DNA from 3 places in the Telluria sp. AIW5 genome. Region 3 is predicted to be linked to each of the others. Evidence: predicted binding sites of a transcription regulator. Region 3 holds the regulator's gene; each other region holds the start of a gene.
What was found. The regulator sigma-54, encoded in region 3, starts transcription at its own class of promoters, with help from an activator protein. The targets are predictions, from matches to a motif close to TGGCANGNAANCTGCTTT.

Region 1 (7,912 bases), 2.3 Mb from region 3:
AAGATGGGCGGCACCAGCTCCAAGCGCGAGGACCAGATCATTACCGCGATGGTGGAAAAGGCGGCGGGCGTCAAGTTCATCTACATCCCGTACAAGGGAGGCGGCGAGGCAGCCACCCAGCTGTCGGGCAAGCACATCGATTCGAACCCGAACAATCCGTCCGAATCGATCGCGCAGTGGCGCGCCGGCCAGCACCGTGCCCTGTGCCTGTTCGCGGACAAGCGCAGCGCCTACACCGAGAAGGTGACGGCTACCCAGAGCTGGGCCGACGTGCCGACCTGCAAGGAACAAGGCCTCGACGTGCAGTACCAGATGCTGCGCGTCTTCATGTTGCCAGGCAAGGTGGCGCCGGAAGTGGCGAAGTACTACACGGACCTGATGCAGAAGGTGGTGGCCACGCCCGAGTGGAAAGAGTACGTGACCAAGAACGCCCTGAAGTCGACCGTGATGGTGGGCGACCAGCTGCGCGCCTACCTGGGCAAGGACGAACAGGCCCACCGCCAGATCATGAAGGCGGCCGGTTTCATGGCACCGTAAGGGGCGCACCATGACTCCCCAAGAAGAGACCCACGGTGGCGTGGCGCCGTCGGCGACCGTCATTACCAAGCGGACTATGGAAATCGCGGTCGGCATCGTGGTTGCCGCGTTCGCGCTGCTGGCCATCGTGAGCAACTACAAGCTCGGCGCCGGCTGGGCCGAGGATGGCCCGCAGGCCGGGTATTTCCCGATGCGCATGGGCATCGCCATCCTGCTGGGCAGTATCGTGGTGGTCGTCCAGGCACTGCGCAAGAACGACCGCTCCGCCTTCCTCGAGCAGGCCCAGGCGAAGCTGGTGGCCATCGTGCTGCTGCCGCTGATTGTGTATATCTCGGCGGTCCAGTTCATCGGCATCTACGTGGCCTCGGCGCTGTTCATCGGCATCTTCATGTGCCTGGTTGGCAAATTCACCTGGTACAGGTCGGCCATCACGGGCGTCGTCATCAGCCTGGTCCTGTTCTGGATTTTTGAAATCATGTTCACGGTGCCGCTGCCCAAGGGCCCTCTCGAGCAATTGTTCGGTTACTGATCGGAACTTCACATGGATGACTTCAACGCGCTGCTCCAGGGTTTTTCGACCGTCCTGTCGTGGCACAACGGTGGGCTGATGATCGTCGGCATCCTGCTCGGCATCGTCGTCGGCGTGCTGCCCGGGCTCGGCGGCCCGAACGGGGTGGCGATCTTGCTGCCGCTGACGTTTACGATGAACCCGACCTCGGCGATCATCCTGCTGTCGTGCATCTACTGGGGCGCGCTGTTCGGCGGCGCCATCACCTCGATCCTGTTCAATATTCCGGGCGAGGCCTGGTCGGTGGCGACCACCTTCGACGGCTACCCGATGGCGCAGCAGGGCAGGGCGGGCGAAGCGCTGACCAGCGCCTTTACCGGCTCCTTCATCGGGGCGCTCGTCGGCGTGTTGATGATCACTTTCCTGGCGCCGCTGGTGGCCAAGTTCGCGCTGCGCTTCGGGCCGCCCGAATTCTTCGCGGTCTATTTCCTCACCTTTGCCAGCTTCATCGGCATGGGCAAGGAAGCAAAGGCGAAGATCGTCATCGCCATGTGTGTCGGCTTCGTGCTGGCGGCCGTCGGCCTCGATACGATTTCCGGCCAGTTGCGCATGACCTTCGGCGCCGCACCGCTGTTGCGCGGCTTCGACTTCCTGGTGGCGGTGATCGGCCTGTTCGGCATCAGCGAAATCCTGATCACGATCGAAGAAGGCCTGGCTTTCCGCGGCAAGAACGGCAAGATCGACCTGAAGGTGGTGTTCAAGACCTGGGCCACGATGCCGCGCCACTTCGCCACCTTGCTGCGTTCCTCGGCGATCGGCTGCTGGATGGGCATCACCCCTGGCGGCGCCACGGCGGCCTCGTTCATGGGCTATGGCGTGGCCAAGAAGTTCGCCCGCGACCAGGACAGCTTCGGCAAGGGCAACGTCGCCGGCGTGCTGGCGCCGGAAACGGCGGCACATGCGGCCGGCACCAGTGCCTTGCTGCCGATGCTGGCGCTGGGCATCCCCGGCTCGGCCACCGCCGCGGTCTTGCTCGGCGGCCTGATGATCTGGGGCCTGCAGCCGGGTCCGCTGCTCTTCGTCGAGCAGAAGGATTTCGTCTGGGGACTGATTGCGAGCATGTACCTCGGCAATATCTCGGGCCTGATCATCGTGCTGGCGACGGTGCCGCTGTTTGCCGCGATCCTGCGCATTCCGTTCTCGATCATCGCCCCGGTGATCCTGGTGGTGTGCGCGATCGGCGCCTTCACGGTGCATAACGCCCAGTTCGACATCTGGCTGATGCTGGCCTTCGGCATCGTCGGCTACGTGTTCAAGAAACTCGACTACCCGCTGGCGCCGCTGGTGCTGGCCCTGGTGCTGGGCGACCGGGCCGAGGACGCGTTCCGCCAGAGCATGCTGGCCTCGCGCGGCGGGCTGGAGATTTTCTGGAGCAACGGGCTGGTCGGCACGATCATGACGCTGGCGGTGGCCGGGCTCGGCTGGTCGCTGCTGGGTTCGCTGCGCCAGCGATTCTTCCCGCGGGCGCCGGTGGCTGCGGAGCCAGGCCACGCTGCTTGATTTTCGCAGTACGTAGGGTGGGCATGCCCACGCGTGAACGACGCGCATTGTTGGCTTCGTTTGAAGACAAGCACGCCAACACTAGGGCGGGCGTCACGCGTGGGCATGCCCACCCTACCAGCTCGTCTCCCGCTCCGCCGTGGCGCTGATCTTGTGAATCGACAGGTCGGCGCCATTGTACTCATCCTCGGGATCGAGCCTGATCCCCACCAGCCGCTTGAGCAGGCCGTAAATCAGCCAGCCGGCCGCAAACGCAATCGCCACGCCCATCAGGGTGCCGATCAGCTGGGAGACAAAGGACACGCCGCCCAGGCCACCCAGCGCGCGCTGGCCGAAGATGCCGGCCGCAATCCCGCCCCAGGCCCCGCACAGGCCGTGCAGGGGCCAGACGCCCAGCACGTCGTCGATCTTCCACTTGTTTTGCGTCAGCGTGAACATCCAGACAAAGACGCCGCCGGCGATGGCGCCGGTGACCAGCGCCCCCAGCGGATGCATCAGGTCGGAGCCCGCGCACACCGCCACCAGCCCGGCGAGCGGCCCGTTATAGGCGAAACCCGGGTCGTTCTTACCGGCCAGCACGCCGGCGAGGGTGCCGCCGACCATCGCCATCAGCGAATTGAGCGCGACCAGGCCATTGATTTTATCGAGGGTTTGCGCGCTCATGACGTTGAAGCCGAACCAGCCGACTGCCAGCACCCAGGCGCCCAGCGCAAGGAAAGGGATGCTCGATGGCGGGTGGGCCGCGATCGTGCCCGCTTTCGTATAGCGCCCCCGGCGCGCACCAAGGTGCAGCACCGCCGGCAGCGCCACCCAGCCGCCCACGGCATGGACGACCACCGAACCCGCGAAGTCGTGGAACTCGGCACCGAGGACGGTATGCAGCCAGGCCTGGACGCCGAGGTTGTGGTTCCAGACGATGCCCTCGAAGAAGGGGTAGACGAAACCGACCAGCAGCGCCGTGGCGACCAGCTGCGGGTGGAATTTCGCGCGCTCGGCGATGCCGCCGGAAATGATGGCGGGGATCGCCGCGGCAAAGGTGAGCAGGAAAAAGAATTTGACCAGCTCGAAGCCGTGGCGCGTGCTCAGGGCAGCGGCGTCGGAAAAGAAGTTGACGCCGTAGGCGATGCTGTAGCCGATGAAGAAATACGCAATCGTGGAGACGGCGAAATCGACCAGGATCTTGACCAGGGCATTCACCTGGTTTTTCTTGCGGACCGTGCCGAGTTCGAGAAATGCGAAGCCGGCGTGCATGGCCAGGATCAGGATCGCGCCGAGCAGGACGAACAGGGTGTCGGCGCCATTATGTAGTGCATCCATCCGAGTGACTTTCTAAAAGAGTGCGAATGTAAGACGAGAGGATGTGGTAAAGCAAAATTCGCGCCTCCCCGTGGCGCATCGTCAAGGTGCTGAATATTCTCGACATTTTCCTGCGCGGCAGGGCTTTTCACGTGCGATGCACTAAAAGTGTGCGTTCGGCGCACGTTTTAGCGCACCTGTATGCGGCAGAGCCTGCACTAAAAGCGGGCGCGTGGGCGCCCGGCTTGTAGCGAAGACAATCCCGAACTGCTGGTTTGCAACAGAGCCCGCGAATACTCGCTCAACTTCCGTTTTTACCGGACCGCCTGCTCTACAATGATGTGAGAGTGACGCGCGGAAAGCATCCGCGACGCGCCGGAAACAGCCCAGGAAAACGACCCACGATGCTTCATCCGCAGAACAGCCGGCGCCGCAAGGTGTTCGGCGCCGCAAGCCTCGCCGCGATGCTGGCCGCCCCCGTACTGGCAGCTGCAGGCGCCCCGGCCAGCGTTTATATCGAAGACCTGACCTCGCCCGAACTGCAGGCCCGCATCGCAGCCGGCGCCACCACGGTGCTGGTGCCGATCGGCGGCACCGAACAAAGCGGGCCGCATATCGTGCTCGGCAAGCACAATGTGCGCGCCCGCGTGCTGGCCGGCCGCGTCGCCCAGCGCCTCGGGAATGCGGTCGTCGCCCCGGTCGTCGCCTACGTGCCCGAAGGGTCGATCACGCCGCCGGTCGGCCACATGCGCTTTGCCGGCACGATCTCGATTCCGGACGCCGCCTTCGAATCGGTGCTGGAAGCCACCGCGCGCAGCTTCTGCCAGCACGGCGCGCGCGACGTGTTTTTCCTCGGCGACCACGGCGGCTACCAGAAAAACGAAGAAAAGGCGGCCGACCGCGTCAACCGTGGGCAAGCTTGCCGCGTTCACGCCTTGCTCGGCTATTACGGAGCGACGCAAACGGCGTATGTGGCCGGCCTGAAGCGCCGCGGTTATGGCGATGCGGAGATCGGCCTGCACGCAGGCCTCGCCGATACGGCGCTGTCGCTGGCGGTCGATCCCAGGCTGGTGCGCCAGGAGTTGCTCGCGGCCGGCGCCGCTGCCGGAAAGGCCGGCGGCGTCAATGGCGACCCGCGCCGCGCAACGGCGGCGCTCGGCCAGGCCGGCGTCGATGCTGTCGTCGAGGCCTCCGTCGCCGCCATCCGCGCCGTAGTAGAGGCGCATCCCAACCAGAACCCAACCCGGCAACCCTGAAAAACCCCATCGTGCGATTCAAAAAAACAGTCGGCGCCATCGTCGCCTTGTCCATCGTGGCCGGCGCGGCCATCCTCATGCGTAGCAAGCAGGCACCGGTCGTCACCGGGCCCTCCCACGTCGTCGCGGCTTCCGGCATGCCGCCGGTCCTCGATCCGAACAACCTGTACAGCGAAATCGGTCCGACGCACCTGAGCGCCGCCGTACGCGGCGACCTCGAACGCGTGTACGTGCCGAATTTGCGCTCGAACGACGTCAGCGTGATCGATCCGGCAACGATGAAAGTCGTCGACCGCTTCAAGGTCGGCATCAGCCCGCAGCACGTGATCCCGGCCTGGGACCTGCGCACGCTGTGGGTCGCGAATAACGCCGAGCGCCAGGACAGCGGCAGCCTGACCCCGATCGATCCGGTCACCGGCAAGCCGGGCCAGACGGTGCCGGTCGACGACCCCTACAACATGTACTTCACGCCCGACGGCAAGTCGGCGATCGTGGTCGCCGAAGCCCGGCGCCGGCTCGACTTCCGCGATCCGCACACGATGGCGATGCAGTATGCGATCGACGTGCCGAAGTGCGGCGGCATCAACCACGCCGAGTTCTCGATCGACGGGCGCTATGCGCTGTTCACCTGCGAGTTCGATGGTTCGATCGCCAGGATCGACCTCGCCGAACGCAAGGTGCTGGGCTACCTGAAGCTGAGCATGCCCGGCACGCGCGTGCGCGAAGGCTTCGACCCGCGCAATCCCGGCGCCAGCGAAGTCTGCACGAGCAAGAAGGGCATGCCGCAGGACGTGCGCATTTCGCCGGACGGCAAGCGCTTCTACGTGGCCGACATGATGGCGGACGGCGTCCACATCATCGACGGCGCGAGTTTCACCAAGGTCGGCTTCATTCCGTCCGGTCCCGGCACGCACGGGCTGTACCCCAGCCGCGACGGCAAATTCCTGTACATCACCAACCGCGGCACGCACCGCATCCACGGCAAGCGCAAGGGCCCGGGCAGCGTCGACGTGCTGGAATTCGCCAGCGAGAAGATCGTCGCGCATTGGGCGATTCCGAATGGCGGCAGCCCGGATATGGGCAATGTCAGCGCGGATGGCAAGTGGCTGTGGCTGGCGGGGCGATTTGACGATGTCGTGTACCGGATCGATACGGGCAGCGGCGACGTGCGCTCGGTGAAGGTGGGGGGCGAGCCGCATGGATTGACCGTGTGGCCGCAGCCGGGGCGTTACTCGCTCGGGCATACGGGCAACCTGCGTTAGCGGATCAACCGCGCCTAACTGCCCACCAGTCCGGCCGCGATATTGATCGACATCCCAATGATCGCGGCATTGAATACGAATGACAGCACCGATTGCGCGAGCACGGCCTTGCGGGCCGTCGTGGAATGGATGCTGACATCGGAGGTCTGCGCTGCAACCGCAATCGTGAACGAGAAATAAAGAAAGTCCCAGTACCCGGCCTCCAGGGTATCGTCAGGAAATCGAAGGGGCTTGTTGCCAGTGTGCGAACGATAGTACAGGTGGGCGTAATGGAAGCTGTATATAACGGACACCAGAAGCCATGAGCCCAATACCGTTGCCGCTGTAAGGCCGTAGTGCGTCAGTCTCTGGTCTCCGGTCATGCTTTTGGCGGAGGCGAGTTCGATGACGATCGCAGCCAGGCTGATCATCGCTCCGACAGACATGACCGACAGCGCAAAGACTGCGTTCGCTTCCTCTTGTTCAGCCAGCCTGGTTATCTGGCGCGGGTCGCCGCGCAGAACTACCCAGCTCGTCATGCCCAGGTAAAGCCATACCGCGATATTCCATCCGACCAGGCATTTCAGGGAAAGTCCCCAGCCATGCGGCAGCGCCGCTCCCACAATCACACCTACGGCGGACGCGCTCATCAGGCGTGGATGGGAGTGAAAGAGGCGGTAACGGTTTCGGAAGAAGGTGGAAGACATCTATCTGCAAGCCGATCAGGAAAATTGAATTAAATTTGTAGACGAGCCGTTGTTGTTAACAGTCAGCTGCGCGGCCCAACTGACGCCAGCCTGCCACGGAAAACGCCAGGCCGTTGGCCGCCAGCGTCGACAGCGACAGTCCCCAGAAAAGTAAATTATGCAAGATAAGCATGCGCTGCAGTTGGTCGGCGTAGAGGACCGCCTGCAGCCGTTTGATCTCCCACAGCAGCGCGCGCCCGCCTGCCAAGTGCCGGTTTCGCTCCTTGATCTCGCGCAGCTGTTTAGTCGGTAGCGTTTCTGTAAAGCCCATCAGGGAGTAGCACTGTGTGTGTGCTTACAGTTTTCGCGCAAATCGGCCAAAAAAAGGCCGGTGAGCACCGGCCTTCGTTTACAACTTGAGAGATTACTTCAGGCGACGACGCAGAGCACCCAAGCCTGCAAGGCCCAAGCCGAACAGGGCGAGGCTAGCTGGCTCAGGAACTTCGCTCACTTCAGTGACTTGCCAGTCGTATGAAGCAGCTGAACCTGGCATATACATCGAAATGTTCTGAGCGCTGTCGAAAGCGTCGCTCTCGTCGTACCAGCTGAGCGAATACACGAACGCGCTGTAGCTGTCATCGCCATTGGCCAAGTCGCTATTAATGAAAATAAAATTATTTTCTTTCCCGTCAAAAGAGACTACTGCTCCAGGAGCCCAATAATACTGGTTCTCGACGTATTGAGCGGAATAAAGGTTGCCGCTTCCGGAAATTTCCGCGCCGTTGATTGCAACAGAGATGTTGGAAAGATCGGTAATGAGATTGCCGT
Region 2 (7,912 bases), 640 kb from region 3:
CGCCGAGCGCACACAGGCTGGATACGACGACCAGGCCGCCGAGGATCATCAGGGTCTGGCGCAGGTCGCCCGTCCCCTTCATGAGGAAGCCGGCCAGCACCGCGCCGACATTGCCGCCGGCGCCGACGATGCCCGCCACGCCGCCCAGCGCCGTTGGCGCCACGAAGGGCACCAGCGCGTAGGTGGCGCCGCAGGCCATGTGGGTGAACAGGCCGAAGCAGACCATGGCCAGCAGCGCGAAGGCGACGCCGTCGGCATTCGCGAACACGAGCAGGCCCAGGCCCTCGCCCACCATCAGCACGAACAGCACGGTAACGCGGCTGTTGAGGTCACCACGCGCGGCAAAGCGGTCCGACAGCCAGCCGCCAAGCGCACGGGCGAACAGCGCCAGCAGGCCGAAGCTGCCCGCGGCCAGGCCGGCCGACTTGAGCGAGAGGCCGAAATGGTCGACGTAATAGATGGCGGCGATGTTGTGGATGAAGATCTCGATGCCGAAGCAGGCGCCGTAGGTAACGAACAGCAGCCAGGCGCGGTGGTTGCGGCAGGCCGCCTTGAAACTCGCCCAGCCGCCCTTGCCGCCGCCCTCGAAGGCGACACCGGCCGCGCGCAGCGCGCTGAAGTTACCCGCCGGGCAGTCCTGGGTGTAGCGCCAGTAGACAAACGCCATGACCAGCATCGCCACGCCCGGGACGATGAGGGCGATGCGCCAGCCCAGGGTTTCGCTGACGCCCGCCATGACGAGGGCCGACAGCAGCAGGGGCATCGCCGCCTGCGCCGCCCCGCCGCCGCTGTTGCCCCAGCCGGCGGCGGCCGCGTTGGCGGTGCCGACGATTTTCGGGGCGAACATCACCGAGGTGTGATATTGCGTGATGACGAAGCTCGCGCCCACGGCGCCGATCCCCAGCCTGCACATCAGGAAGCTTTCGTAGCTCTGGGCAAAGGCGAGGCCGAGCACGGGAATCGCGCCCAGGGCGAGCAGGCCGGTGTAGGTTTTGCGGGGGCCGAAGCGGTCGCACAGCGGGCCGACCAGCAGGCGCACCAGGATCGTGATCGCGACCGCGGCGATATTGATGTTGGCGATCTGCGCCACCGACAGGCCGAATTCGCCTTTGATCACCGGCATCAGCGGCGCGCAGGCGAACCAGGCGAAGAAGCAGATGAAGAAGGCCATCCAGGTCAGGTGGAAGGCCCGCATCTGGGGCGTATGGAAGTCGGTCAATGTGATGCTGTTTGCTTTGCTGGCCATGGTATCCCTCGTCTTTGAAAACAAAAAGGCGTCCGCGTCCCGAGGTGTGTGACCTGGGAGGCGGACGCCATTGTCCGGAACGCCGGTCCAGCATTGGACCGGCTGTGTAACTGAAGGGATCGCCGTTGATCCTGATGGGAGTAATTGCAAGAGCCGTGCCAGCGGGGGCGCGGGGCGGGTGCCGCGGTCGATCGGGAGAAGGCGCTCTATTGCAGTGCACAATGCCCGCTAATGATGCGGAACGGTGCACCGCGGTGGATTTTGCAGGGTGGGCCGGGCCGCGATCGGACCCCGCGCCCACGCGGTTACGCACGCATCCGGCGTCCGTTACGCCGACATGCCGCTGCGCGGCGTGTGCGATGAACGTAGCGCTAACTGGGCGCTTGGGGATGCTCTGCCATGTGCGAACGCGTCCAATAGAGCGAACGCCAACGCTGCGCGCGCTTCCGCGTGGGCACGGGGTGCCCACCCTACGGTGCTCTTGCGTTCCGGGCGCCGCGTTACGCCGGTGGTGTGCCCGGGTGAATTACCTCACGCGCTCAATGGCTGCGGTTCACGCTGGTGAATCTCGAACGACGCCGCATACGCCGCAGGATCGCTTCCGTCCCATATGCGCCCATCCATCAGCCGGCTGCTGCGCATGACGACCGACGGCGCATCTACCCCTGCCAGCTCGGCCGCCTCGCGATACAAGGCCACCTGGTTCACCGAACCCGCCACGCCCAGGTAATCCGGGTCTTCCCGCAGCAGTCCCCATCGCCGCTGCTGGGTCAGGAACCACATCCCGTCCGACAGCCACGGGAAGGTCGCCTCCCCTTCGCCAAAGAAGCGCAGTTCCGGATAGTCCGAACGGCGCGGCACCAGGCAGGCGCGCAGCAGGTCGATGTCGGCGTGCACATAGGCGGGACTGGCCAGCACCTCGGCGGCGGCTTCGCGGTTGGTGGGCGAAGCGTCGAGCCAGCGCGTGGTCTCCAGCAGGCAGGCGACCAGGGCGCGGCAGGTATTCGGGTGGGAGGCGACGAAGTCGGCCCGCGCGCCGAGCGCCTTGCCCGGATGGTTGGGCCAGACCTGGCTGCTCGATGCCACCAGCGCGCCGCTCGCTTCCATGACCGCGCGCCGGCTCCAGGGCTCGCCCGCGCAGAAGCCGTCCATGTGGCCTGCTTCCAGGTTGGCCGCCATCTGGCTGGGGGGCACGGTGACCAGCTTCGTTTGCGCCAGGGGATCGATGCCGGCGGCAGCAAGCCAGTAGCACAGCCACATCGCGTGGTTCCCGGTCGGGAAGGTATGGCCGAAGGTGTAGCGGCGCGGCTGCTCGCGCATCAGCGCGGCGAGGCCTGCGCCGTCGGACACGCCGGCCGCTGCGATGGCGCGCGACAGTACGATCGCCTGGCCGTTCTGGTTCAGGTTCATCAGCACGGCCATGTCGCGCGCGGCGCTGCCGATCCCCATGTGCAGGCCGTACAGCAGGCCATACAGGGCATGGGCCGCATCGAGCTCGCCGTTCGTCAGGCGGTCGCGCATGCCCGACCACGAGTGCTGGCGGTCGAGCGCCAGCTTGATGCCGTATTTCTCGTCGAAGCCGAGGATCGAGGCCATCACCAGCGGCGCGCAATCGGCCAGCGGCATGAAACCGATACGAAGTGTCTCCTTTTCGGGGCGGTCCGATCCGGCTCCCTGAAAACCTGCTTTTGCCAGGCCAGTCATGCGTTTCCTTTCGCCGGCGTCAGCCCAGCAAATCCTCGACGTCCAGGATGCGCTGCGCGATCTCGGCCAGTCTCATGTTCTTGTTCATCGCCAGGCTGCGCAGGCGGCCGTAGGCTTCGTCCTCGAGCAGCTTGTGGCGCGCCATCAGCACGCCCTTGGCGCGGTCGATTACCTTGCGCTCGGCCAGCTTCTGGCGGGTGTCGGCCAGTTCGCCCAGCAGTTTCTGTTCGCGCCTGAAGCGCGCCAGCGCAACGTCGAGCACGGGCCGCACGCGTTCGGCGCGCAGGCCGGCCACGATATACGCCGACACGCCCGCCGCCACCGCCGCTTCCATCGTCGCCGCGCTGTCGTCTTCGGTGAAGAGCACGATCGGGCGGCGCGCCTCGCGGGTGGCGATCACGATGTGTTCGAGCACGTCGCGCGCATCGGATTCGCTGTCGAGGATGATCAGGTCAGGCTGCAGCTGGGCGATCCGTTCGGGCAGGAAGATGTCTGGCGGGAGCGAGGCGACGATGTCGTAGCCCGACTCCAGCAGGCCGACGCGCAGTGCCGCGCTGCGGCTGGCCTGGGCGGCCCGGGCTGCATCGCAGGCCTGGGCATCGCCGCCGGTGACGACGACGATGCGCAGGCTGGGGGTGAGGTCCGCTTGTTTCATGCTGCAATTGATGCAAGAAACGGGCCACGCCTCATATAGTTTCCCTACAGTATCGATATCGTCCAGGCCTATATCTCAACAGCTTAGGCCGACGGGTCATTCACCAGCCTGATCGCCAACATCACAAACAGAAAGTTTATTTATGGATCGGAGGCATTTATACTGCACCGCAACATCAACGAATTACAGGAGATCATCATGTCGCCAGTCGAATACTTCCACGCCAGCGTCGCAGCCCTTGCCGTCATCGTGCGCATCGCCATGTTGCTGCCACGCGCGCCAAAGGCACAGCAGCAAGCGGCCTGATTCCGCAACAGTAAGGCAGCACCGCATCCCGCGGCCCCGTACCTACGTACGCGGGCCGCTTTTTTATTGTCCGGCGATCGCTGCCGGAATCCCCCGTCGCTTCAGTGGCTGCGCTAGAATGCATTCGCATTTTTTCTAGCCAGAAAGCTATTTTCTCTCCTCACCAGAACTCCACGATGCGACTTCCTGCACTGACTTTCCTTGCCGCCCCGCTGTGCGCATTGCTTGCGCTTCCGGCTGTGGCCGCGCCCACGCCCATTACCCTCGACCAGGCCATGACCCATCCGGACTGGATCGGCAACCCGGCCGAAGCAGCATGGTGGAGCTGGAACAGCCAGGATGTGTATTTCAAGCAGAAGCGCACCGGCTCGCAGTTGCGCGACACCTTCATCGCCACGAAAGGCAGCCCGCAAAAAGTCGCCGACGCCGACCTGGCGAAGCTCGACAGCCCGGACATGGTCTATGACCGTGCACATACACGCACCATCATGGTGCGTAATGGCGACCTGTTCGAGCGCGACCTGAAGAATGGTGCACTGGTTCAGATCACGCGCGGCCTCAAGGCCGAGGACCCGCAGTACTCGAGCGACGAGCGCGCGGTGCAGTTCCGCATCGGCCACGACTGGTTCAGCTGGGACCGCGCCAGCCGCCTGCAGGCGCCGGTGGCGCTGCTGCGCGCGGCGAAGGATCCGGCTGTGCAGGAACCGGAAGCACTGCGCGACATGCAGCTACGCCTGATCACGACCTTGAAACGCGCGAAGGACGACCGCGACGCCGCGCGCGCCCGTGTCGACGAAGAGCGCCGCTTCGATCCCACCCGCGCACCAGGCCCGGTCTACCTGGGCGACAAGATCACGATCGAAGGCAGCGCCCTGTCCCCTGATGGCCGCTACCTGGTGATCGTCACCGCTGCCAAGGGCGCCGACAAAGGCCGGGTCGGCAAGATGCCGCGCTACGTGACCGAATCGGGCTATGAAGAGATGGACGACGAGCGCACCCGCGTCGGCCGCAGCTATCCCGTGCCGCACCAACTGAAACTGATCGACCTGGTTGCCAACCGCATGCAGGACATCCTCTTCGACACCCTGCCCGGCATCGCGACAGACCCGCTGGCGAGGCTGCGCGCCGCCGCCAGACTCGATCCCCTGAAAGGCAACCGCCTGCTCCGCATCGCTGACCGTGCCGATGCGGTCCGCTGGAGCCTCGATGGCCAGCAGGCCGCCGTCATGCTGCGCGCTATCGACAACAAGGACCGCTGGATCGCCACCATCGACCTGAAGGCCGCGAAACTGAAACCCCAGCATCGCCTCACGGACGAAGCCTGGGTCAACTTCGACAACAGCGACTTCGGCTGGCTGCCGGACAACCGCACGCTGTGGTACGTGTCGGAAGAAAGCGGCTACGCGCACGTGTACACGCAGCCCGTCGACGGCCGTCCGCGCGCGCTGACCTCCGGCAAATGGGAAGCCGGCGACGTGCGCTGGAACGTCGACGGCAGCACCGCCTACATGCTCTGCAACCGCAAGAATCCGGGCACGTATGAAGTCTGCGCCGTGAATGCGAAGGATGGCGGCACGCGCGAGGTGACGAACCTGGAAGGCGTCGAGCGCTTCACGCTGTCGCCGGACAGCCGCAAGCTGCTGGTGCACTACTCGTCGAGCTACATGCCGGCCCAGCTGGCGACGGTGCCCGTTACCGGCGGTGCGGCGGTCAAGCTGACCGATACGCGTACTGCCGAATACAAGGCGCGGGAATGGGTCCAGCCCGAGTTCGTGGCCGTGCCGTCGAGCGCCGGCGGCGATCCGGTCTGGTCGAAGCTGTACCGCCCGGCCCACATGGAAGCCGGTAAAAAATACCCGGTCGTGATGTTCGTGCACGGCGCCGGCTACCTGCAGAACACGACGAAGCGCTTCCCGGTCTACTTCCGCGAGCAGATGTTCCACAACCTGCTGGTCGAGAAGGGTTACATCGTGCTCGACATGGACTACCGCGCCTCGCAGGGGTATGGCCGCAACTGGCGCACCGCGATCTACCGCCAGATGGGGCACCCGGAACTGGTCGACTACCAGGACGGCGTGAAGTACATGGTGGCGAATTACCAGGGCGATGCGGCCAACGTCGGCATCTACGGCGGCAGCTATGGCGGCTTCATGACCTTCATGGCCCTGATGCGCGCGCCGGAGATGTTCAAGTCGGGCGCGGCCCTGCGTCCGGTCTCCGACTGGACCACCTACAACCACGAGTACACGGCGAACATCCTGAACACGCCCGACCTCGATCCGGAGGCGTATAAAATCTCGTCGCCGATCGAGTACGCCGACAAGCTGCAGGGAAACCTCCTGATCGGCCACGGCATGGTCGACGACAACGTGTTCTACCAGGACTCGGTGCGCATGGCCCAGCGCCTGATCGAGCTGCGCAAGGATAACTGGGAGATGGCCAGCTATCCGCTCGAGCGCCACGGCTACACCCAGCCGGAGAGCTGGTTCGACCAGTACCGCCGCATTTTCAAACTGTTCGAACGCACGCTCAAGCAGTAAGGCTGCAATCAGGACCGCACAAACGAGCGCCCCCCGGGGCGCTTTTTGTTTTACTGTTCGGTTTGTTACCTGTATCCGCTTTCGATTGCCTTCATGACGCCAGCCTCCTTGCCCTTCCCTTTCCGTCTCGCCTGCCTGCTCGCCGCGCTCTCCTGCGGCACCCTCCACGCCCAGGAGCGCGGCAAGGCCGATGAACCCGGCTTCGTCGGCCTGCCCAGCACCGGCCAGCTCGATGCCAGCCGCGTGCTGGCCGAGCGCCATGGCGCGCCGGACGACGCAGCGCCGGCGGACAAGGGCAGCAAAGAGAAAGACAAAGAGAAAGCGAAGCCGGCGCGCGGGCCAGCCGAACCCGCGGCCGCCGTGGCGCAGCCAGCCCGGAAAAAATTTGCCGTGCCCGCGGGCGGTATCACCGGCGTCGTCATCGAGAGCACCGCGCGCGAAGACCAGGCCAAGGTTCCGCTGACCTTCGGCCAGGTGTTCGCGCCCGGCGACCTGCCGCGCGGCGCCGGCCTGGCCGGCAAGCTGGCCGACGGCACCCTGCTGCCGCTGCAGCTGGACGTCAAGGCGACCCACCCGGACGGCTCGGTGCGCCACGCGGTCGTCTCGCTGGTCCTGCCGCGCCTGAACGCCGGCAAGGAGCTCGGCCTGGCCCTGGTCAAGTCGGCAAAAAAGGCGCCGGAAGCCGCCAAGCCGGGCGCCGCGCCCGACACGGTGGTGAGCATGGTCGTCGACGGCGAGCGCTACACGGCGTCGAGCGCCGCCCTGCTGAAGGAACAGAAAGCGCAGGTGTGGCTGCAGGGCCCCGTCGTCACCGAGCTGGAGGTGACGGCGCCCCTGAAGAATGCAAAGGGTGTCGAGCATCCGCACCTGGCGGCGCGCTTTGCGATCCGGTCCTACGCGGGGACGCGCAATGCGCGGGTCGACGTGGTCGTCGAAAACGACTGGGCCTATGAGCCCGACCCGCACAACATCAGCTACGACGTCACGATCACGGCAGGCGGCAAGCCGGTCTACGAGAAGCGCGACATGCTGCACTACCACCATGCGCGCTGGCGCACCCTGGCCTGGACCGGGGAGGCGCCGGCCCTGCACCTGCGCCACGACAGCGGCTACCTGATCGATTCGCGCGCGCTGCCGAACTACGACCGCTCGGTCGTGGTGCGCGACAGTACGCTCGCCGGGCTGGCGGCAAGCTGGAACGGATCGAAAACCGAACCGATGGGCGTCGGCCTGGCCGCGCCGAAAATGCCGGGTCCCGGCGGGCGCGTCGACATCGGCCTGCTGCCCGGCTGGGCCGCGGACTACCTGCTCAGCATGGATGCACGCGCGAAGTCGGTCACGCTGGGCACCGCCGACCTGGCCGGCAGCTGGTCGATGCACTACCGCGACAAGAAAACCGGCCTGCCGGTCAGCCTGCTCGATTATCCGTTCATGACGCTGGCCGGCCATCTCAGCGACACG
Region 3 (7,912 bases):
GTGCTTGAACTGGGTTTCCGAGATCAGCATGCCGGCCACGAAAGCGCCCAGGGCCAGCGACAGGCCGGCGCGCTCGGTGATCCAGGCCGCGCCCAGCGTCACCAGTAACAGGTTCAGCATGAACAGCTCCTGCGAGCGGCGCTTGGCCACTAACGTGAACCAGCTGCGCATGAGCTTCTGGCCGAAGAACAGCAGCAGCGCCAGCACCGCCGCGGCTTTTACCCCGGCCCAGGCCAGCGTGCGCACCAGGTTTTCCGGGTCTTTCGCCAGCGCGGGAATCAGGATCAGGAGCGGCACCACGGCCAGGTCCTGGAACAGCAGGATGCCGATGATGCGCCGTCCATGCTCGCTTTCGAGCTCCAGCCGCTCGGTCAGCAGTTTCACGACGATGGCGGTGGACGACATCGCCAGCGCGCCGCCCAGCGCAAACGCGGCCTGCCAGCCGATCCGCAGCTGCGGCGCCCACATCGCGAGAACCAGGCCGCCGATCATGGTGGCGATGATGGTCAGCACCACCTGCGCCACCCCGAGGCCGAACACGATGCGCCGCATCGCGCGCAACTGGGCCAGCGAGAATTCGAGGCCGATCGAGAACATCAGGAAAACAACGCCGAATTCGGCCAGCGCGTGGGTCGAACCGGTTTCCGCCGCGAGACCGAAGGCATGCGGGCCAATGAGCACGCCGACGGCCAGGTAGCCCAGCATCGGCGGCAGGTGCAGGCTGCGGAACACGACCACGCCGAGGACGGCGCTGCCGAGCAGCAGCAGGGTCAGTTCGAGTCCGGACGCCATGCGTGATCAGGTCTTTCTGTGAACCGAGCGTTGTTTGATACGTCTGGCAAGTTTTTTGCTTTCCCAATTCGTTTATACTTCCAGAATGAGTGTAACCGATGAAAAAACAATGCTGAACAGTTTTGACGAGAACCAGTCGCGGCGCGTGCTCGCGCTGGCGCGCGAAACCCTGGCCATCGAGGCCGATGCCATCCACGCGCTGGACGCACGACTGGATGCCGACGACAGCGTCGCGCGCGCGGTCGCCCTGATGTACGCCTGCAGCGGCCGCGTGGTCGTCTCGGGCATGGGCAAGTCCGGCCACATCGCGCGCAAGATCGCGGCGACCCTGGCCTCGACCGGCACCCCGGCCATGTTCGTGCACCCGGGCGAAGCCGCCCACGGCGACCTGGGCATGGTGACCAGCAAGGACGTGTTCATCGCGATTTCGTATTCCGGCGAATCCTCCGAATTGATGGACATCCTGCCAGTGGTAAAACGCATGGGCACGCCCCTGATCGCGATGACCGGCAAGCCGAACTCCCGTCTCGCGCTCCTGTCGGATGTCCACCTCGACGTGTCGGTGGCCAAGGAAGCCTGCCCGCTGAACCTGGCGCCGACCGCCAGTACCACGGTCACGCTGGCCCTCGGCGACGCGCTTGCGGTGGCGCTGCTCGACGCCCACGGCTTTCGCGAGGAAGACTTCGCACGCTCGCATCCGGGCGGCGCGCTGGGCCGGCGCCTCTTGACCCACGTGCGCGACGTGATGCGCAGCGGCGAGGCGATTCCGGCGGTGACGCCCGACACGCCGCTCACCCGCGCGCTGCTGGAAATCAGCCAGAAGGGCATGGGCATGACCGCCGTGGTCGACCCGGACTTCAAACCGCTCGGCGTGTTCACCGACGGCGACCTGCGCCGCCTGATCGAGCGCATGCAGGACTTTTCGAATGTGACCATCCGCGACGTCATGCACGTCGGCGCGCGCACCGTGCACCCCGAGCAGCTGGCGGTGGACGCGGTGGCGATCATGGAAGAATTCCGCATCAACCAGATGCTGGTGGTCGACGAAGCGGGCCTGCTGGTCGGCGCCCTGCACATCCACGACCTGACCCGCGCAAAGGTAATCTGATGACCCCGCTTGCACACATGGAGCGCGCCGCGCGCGTCAAAGTCATGATCTTCGACGTCGACGGCATCCTGACCGACGGCAGCCTGACCTACGGGCCGGACGGCGAAATCACGAAAACCTTCAACGTGCTCGACGGCCTGGGCATCCAGCTGCTGCAAAAGACGGGTGTGATTACCGCCATCATCAGCGCGAGAAAATCGCCGATCGTGCTGGCGCGTGCGCGCGACCTCGGCATCAACCACGTCTGGCAGGGCCACCAGGACAAGCGCGTCGCGTTTGCCGAACTGCTCGAACAGACCGGCTTCACGGCCGAGCAGTGCGGCTATATCGGCGACGACGTGATCGACCTGCCGCTGCTTGCCAAGGTCGGCTTTGCCGCGACGGTGCCGACCGGGCACCCGGAAGTGCAGCACCGCGCGCATTACGTCACCAAAGCCGGCGGCGGGCGCGGCGCCGTGCGCGAAGTGTGCGACATGGTGCTGCGCGCGCAGGGCAAGTACGAAGAGGCGCTCGCGCCTTATTTCGCATAGTTCGCATGGGCGTGACACCATGGCGACCTACGTGAACAAACGGACCGCACACCGCTGGCGCATGCTGGCGCTGATGGTAACGGCCGTGTTCTTCGCCTTCGGCAGCTTCTGGCTGCTGCAGGCGATCCAGACCGGGGACACGGCAGGCGCCGGCAACAACCTGAACGAGCCCGATTACATCGTCGAGAACTTCAGTTTCGTGCGCATGACCGAAACCGGCGTGCCGCGCTACGTGATGTCCGGCGCGCGCCTGGCCCACCATCCCGACAACGACGTCTCCGAAGTATCGAAGCCGATCGTCGAGAGCATGGCGCCGGGCCGCCCGCGCATGACCATGCACGCCGACCGCGGCCAGGTCTATCACGCCGAAAACCGCGTCGAGTTGATGGGCAATGTCGACATCGCGCGCCCGGCCACGCCCAAGAGCGAAGCACTGCGCGCGCGCACCGAGGCGCTCACCCTGCTGGCCGACGACGAGGTCGTCAAGACGAAACTTCCGGTGCAGATGACCCTCGGCGCCGCCTCGGTCAACGGGGTCGGCATGGTGGCCGAGAACCCGACCCAGAAGCTGCACCTCGGCGGGCGTGGCCAGATCGTCTATCCGCCGCGCCAGCACGCCGCACCCACCCAATAACAGGAACGAGCCCTAATGAAAACCCTTCTCGCCGCCGCCTTCCTTTCCTTGCTCTCGCTATCGGCTTCCGCCGAGCGCGCGGACTCGCTGAAGCAGGCCGTCATCAACTTCGATTCGCTCGACGTCGACGAAGTCACGCAGACGCGCATCCTGACCGGCAACGTCATCCTCACGCGCGGCACCCTGATCATGAAGTCGGACCGCGCACTGGTGAAGGAAACGCCGGAAGGCTACATGAGCGTGACGCTCACTTCCGGCCCGGGGCGCGTGGCGACCTTCCGCCAGAAGCGCGACGGCGGACCCGACCTGTGGATGGAAGGCCAGGCCGAGCGCATCGAATACGACGAGCGCCAGGAGCTGGTCAAGCTGTTCTCGAAGGCGATCGTCAAGCAGCTCGAAAACGGGCGGCTGACCAACGAGCTCGATGGCGCCTACATCTCCTACGACAGCCGCAAGGAAGTGGCGACCGTGCGCAACGACGCCAGCGGCGAGAGCAAGCTTGGCGGCGGGCGCGGGACGCTGATCATCGCACCGCGCCGCGGCGCGCCTGGCGCACCTGCGGCAGCGGTTCCCCCGGCCGGCGCGCCGGCGGCCAAGGCTGCGCCTGCATCGGCACCTTCATCGACGCCGGCAGCGCCAGTAGCAGGAAAGCGATAATGAAAGAAGCAAGCGACAAGCGCAGTACCCTGGTCGTGCGGGGGCTGCAGAAAAGTTACGGCAAGCGCCTGGTGGTGCGCGACGTGTCGCTCGAAGTGGGTTGCGGCGAAGTCGTCGGCCTGCTCGGGCCGAACGGCGCCGGCAAGACCACCTCGTTCTACATGATCGTCGGCCTGGTGCCGTCGGACGCCGGCGCCATCGAAATCAACGGCACCGATATTTCGAGCCTGCCGATCCACCGGCGCGCGGTACTCGGTTTATCCTACCTGCCGCAGGAAGCCTCGGTGTTTCGCAAGCTGACGGTCGAGGACAACATCCGCGCCGTGCTGGAGCTGCAGCGCGACGACAACGGCAAGGCACTGACCAAAGCCGCCATCAACGACCGGCTCGACTCGCTGCTGGCCGAACTGCAAATCGAGAAGCTGCGCGAGAACCCGGCGCTGTCCTTGTCGGGCGGCGAACGGCGCCGCGTCGAGATCGCGCGCGCGCTCGCCACCAATCCGCGCTTCGTGCTGCTCGACGAACCGTTCGCCGGTGTCGACCCGATCGCCGTGATCGAGATCCAGCGTATCGTGCGCTTCCTGAAGGAGCGCGGCATCGGCGTGCTGATCACCGACCACAATGTGCGCGAGACGCTTGGCATCTGCGACCGCGCCTACATCATCAACCAGGGCGCGGTGCTGGCGTCGGGACGCCCCGACGACATCATCGCCGACGAGTCGGTGCGGCGCGTCTACCTGGGCGAACACTTCCGCATGTAGCAAGCCTGTAGCAAAACACGGAACCCAAGCGGCACATGAAACAATCCCTGCAACTCCGGACTTCGCAGCACCTGGCGCTCACGCCGCAGCTTCAGCAGTCGATCCGCCTGCTGCAGCTGTCCACGCTCGAACTGCACCAGGAGATCGAGCAAATCCTGTCCGATAATCCGCTGCTCGAGCGGCTCGACGATCCGCTCGACCACTCGGTGCGCCTGCTGGCCGACGGCGCGCTCAACGCCGCGCCGGCGCAAGGCGAGGCGCCGGCGTCGAATGCGGAAGAGGGCGCCCCCGCAGCCGCGGATGGTGCCGACGGCCTTGACGGCGGCGGCGAGGTCGAACGCGGCGAGTCCGACGCGGACTGGGGAGAGTTGTCACGCGCGTCGAACGCCGACGGCGACGACGATGGCCGTCCGCAGCTGGGCGCTATCGGCGTGACCTTGCGCGAGCACCTGACGGAGCAGATCCGGGTGACCGGCGTGACGGCGCGCGACCGGGCCCTCGCCGAACTGGTGATCGACGCCATCGACGACAACGGCTACCTGGAAGAGCAGCTCGACGAGATCCACGCGCGCCTGCCGGAAGAGCTGGAAGTCGAGATCGACGAACTGCGCTGCGCGCTGGCGATGGTGCAAAGCCTCGATCCGGTCGGCGTCGGTGCGCGCAGCGCGTCCGAGTGCCTGGCGCTGCAGATCCGCGCCATGCCGGGCGTGCCGCTGGTGACGCGGCGCATGGCTTTGAAGATCGTCGAGGGTTACCTGACCTGGTTCGCGCAGCGCGAATTCACGAAGTTGAAGAAAGCGCTCGACTGCGACGACGAAGACCTGCGCGAAGCGCAAGCCGTCATTCGCCAGTGCAATCCGCATCCCGGCGCCGCCTTTGCATCGAGCGTCTCGGACTACGTCGTTCCGGACGTTATTGTCCGCAAATCGAAGAACGGCTGGAGCGTTTCGCTGAACAACGAAGTCATGCCGCGCCTGCGCGTGAACAACGTCTACGCGAATTTGCTCAAGCAGGGAAAAGGCGAAGGCCAGATGAGCGCGCAGCTGCAGGAAGCGAAGTGGCTCATCAAAAATATGCGCCAGCGTTTCGATACGATCCTGCGTGTTTCGCAGGCAATTGTGGAGCGTCAGAAGAACTTTTTCAGCCATGGCGCGGTTGCCATGCGTCCCCTTGTGCTTCGCGAGATTGCTGATACACTGGGTCTGCACGAGAGCACGATTTCTCGCGTAACAACTCAGAAATTCATGCTGACCCCGCACGGCATGTTTGAGCTGAAGTATTTCTTCGGAAGCCATGTCGCCACCGAAGCGGGGGGCGAAGCATCGTCCACGGCGATACGGGCGCTTATCGCGCAGCTGACAGGAGCAGAGGACCCAAAGAACCCATTATCCGATAGCAAGATCGCGGAAATGCTCGGTGAACAAGGCATGGTCATTGCGCGCCGCACGGTTGCAAAATACCGCGAAGCGCTCAAGATCCCTCCCGTCAGCCTCCGCAAATCCTTGTAACAGCGGCAGCCACGCGCACTCCTTGCGCGGCCCGGCGGCCGCTATCTTCTCAAAGGAGTGTGTATGAATCTCACCATCAGTGGCCACCACCTCGACGTCACCCCCGCCATCCGTGAATACGTACAGAACAAGCTCGAACGCATCACCCGACATTTCGATCAGGTCATCGATTCCCACGTGATCCTCGCCATCGACAATCTCACCGAAAAAGACAAAAGGCAAAAGGCCGAGATTAACTTGCGCGTGTCCGGCAAGACCGTGCACGTGGAGAGTGTGGCGCAAGACCTGTATGCTGCGATCGACCTGCTCATGGACAGGCTGGATCGCCAGGTGATGAAATACAAGACGATGTTGAAGGACCATAGTCGTGAGGCGCTCAAGCGCCTGCCTGAAGGCGGAGAGCCTGCTGCGGCGCTGTAATACCGGGCACTGAGCACCGTCTGAACGAGGGCGCCGGGAGGCGCCCTTTTCACGTCTGCCTTCGGTAAAATACATGTCTCTTTCACCAGCTCACTCGCCATGACCGACCACGTCCTGACCCGCATTGCCAACGGCACCGGCACGATCACCCTCGACCGTCCCAAGGCCTTGAACTCCCTCTCGCTGGCAATGGTCCGCCGCCTGACCGACATCCTGCTGGCCTGGCGCGACGACGCCTCCGTGTCCGCGGTCGTGCTCACCAGCAGCAGCGAAAAAGCCCTGTGCGCGGGCGGCGACATCCGCTTCTTCCACGAAGCGGGGCACGCCACGCCGCTTGGGGGCAGCGCGCTGCTCGAGGATTTTTTCACCGAAGAATACGCGCTGAATCACCTGATCCATTTCTATCCGAAACCGTATATTGCGATCATGGATGGCGTGGTGATGGGCGGCGGCATGGGCATCGCCCAGGGCGGTCCGCAGGCCGGCCTGCGCATCGTCACCGAGCGCACGAAAATGGCGATGCCGGAAGTGAATATCGGCCTGTTCCCGGATGTCGGCGGCAGCCACTTCCTGTCGCACGCGCCTGGGCAGCTGGGCAATTACCTGGGCTTGACGGGATTGACGATCGGCGCGGCCGACGCTTTGTATGTCGGCCTGGCCGACGTCTTCGTGCCGGGCGCGCAATTGGGCGAACTGAATGCGCTGATCGCATCGACGCCGGGCGCGCAAGTGCCCGAGGCAATCCGCGCCTTCGCTGCGCGCTGTGCCACGGACGCGGGACAAAGCGTCCTCGAAACGCAGCGCGCCGCGATCGACCGCCACTTCGGCGCCGGTTCGGTGGCCGCGATCATGGCTTCACTGGAAGGCGATGAGAATCCGTTTGCGCAAAAGGCTTTGGGAGCGATGCGCCAGCGTTCACCGTTGATGATGTGCGTGACGCACGAGATGCTGCTGCGCGGCGCCTCACTCGACGTTGCCGACTGCCTGCGCATGGAACGCACGCTGGTGCGCCGTAATTTCGAGCACGGCGAAGTGCTGGAAGGCGTGCGCGCGCTGGTGATCGACAAGGACAACGCGCCGCGGTGGAATCCGCCGACGCTGGACGCCGTGATGGCGGACATGGTCGAAGCCTTCTTCGCGCCGGCGTGGCCGGAACACGCACACCCCTTGCGGCATTTGCGTTGATATCGGTGGCGTAACGTAGCGTGGGCTCTCGAGCCTACGCGGTCATACCTACGCTTACCGTTCGGCGTCGATTACCGCAAACGCCGATCATGTGGCGCACGCGTGGGCATGCCCACCCTACGGTAAGCCAGGGCCAACGATGAACGCAGGTGCAACGTGTCTTCTTACGACTGCTCGCGATGCCTTAACACCACGCGCTCGGTCTCGTTGAAATAGGCCGCCAGCCGCTCAGCCATGTACACCGACCGATGCTGTCCACCGGTACAGCCGACGGCCACCGTCAGGTAGCTGCGGTTATCGGTCTTGAACGAGGGCAG

Region 1: a site for sigma-54 is predicted at 3,971-3,988, ahead of AC1MEM_RS15445 (ammonium transporter). Genes of this name have one in related genera too.
Region 2: a site for sigma-54 is predicted at 3,615-3,632, ahead of AC1MEM_RS22880 (ANTAR domain-containing response regulator). Genes of this name have one in related genera too.

The regions. Positions count from the first base shown of each region.
Region 1 covers NZ_CM155289.1:3,497,905-3,505,816, forward strand. The annotation lists gene AC1MEM_RS15430 (Bug family tripartite tricarboxylate transporter substrate binding protein) at 1-537, shown strand, start outside; gene AC1MEM_RS15435 (tripartite tricarboxylate transporter TctB family protein) at 548-1,066, shown strand; gene AC1MEM_RS15440 (tripartite tricarboxylate transporter permease) at 1,079-2,605, shown strand; gene AC1MEM_RS15445 (ammonium transporter) at 2,720-3,922, opposite strand; gene AC1MEM_RS15450 (creatininase family protein) at 4,306-5,157, shown strand; gene AC1MEM_RS15455 (YncE family protein) at 5,235-6,419, shown strand; gene AC1MEM_RS15460 (DUF1345 domain-containing protein) at 6,434-7,105, opposite strand; gene AC1MEM_RS15465 (hypothetical protein) at 7,161-7,415, opposite strand; gene AC1MEM_RS15470 (PEP-CTERM sorting domain-containing protein) at 7,509-7,912, opposite strand, start outside.
Region 2 covers NZ_CM155289.1:5,193,292-5,201,203, forward strand. The annotation lists gene AC1MEM_RS22870 (MFS transporter) at 1-1,246, opposite strand, end outside; gene AC1MEM_RS22875 (CmpA/NrtA family ABC transporter substrate-binding protein) at 1,778-2,950, opposite strand; gene AC1MEM_RS22880 (ANTAR domain-containing response regulator) at 2,970-3,605, opposite strand; gene AC1MEM_RS22885 (S9 family peptidase) at 4,088-6,451, shown strand; gene AC1MEM_RS22890 (hypothetical protein) at 6,545-7,912, shown strand, end outside.
Region 3 covers NZ_CM155289.1:296,320-304,231, reverse strand. The annotation lists gene AC1MEM_RS01350 (monovalent cation:proton antiporter family protein) at 1-792, opposite strand, end outside; gene AC1MEM_RS01345 (KpsF/GutQ family sugar-phosphate isomerase) at 878-1,900, shown strand; gene AC1MEM_RS01340 (KdsC family phosphatase) at 1,900-2,430, shown strand; gene lptC (LPS export ABC transporter periplasmic protein LptC) at 2,462-3,064, shown strand; gene lptA (lipopolysaccharide transport periplasmic protein LptA) at 3,080-3,721, shown strand; gene lptB (LPS export ABC transporter ATP-binding protein) at 3,721-4,482, shown strand; gene AC1MEM_RS01320 (RNA polymerase factor sigma-54) at 4,518-5,990, shown strand; gene hpf (ribosome hibernation-promoting factor, HPF/YfiA family) at 6,054-6,410, shown strand; gene AC1MEM_RS01310 (enoyl-CoA hydratase/isomerase family protein) at 6,510-7,595, shown strand; gene rapZ (RNase adapter RapZ) at 7,760-7,912, opposite strand, start outside.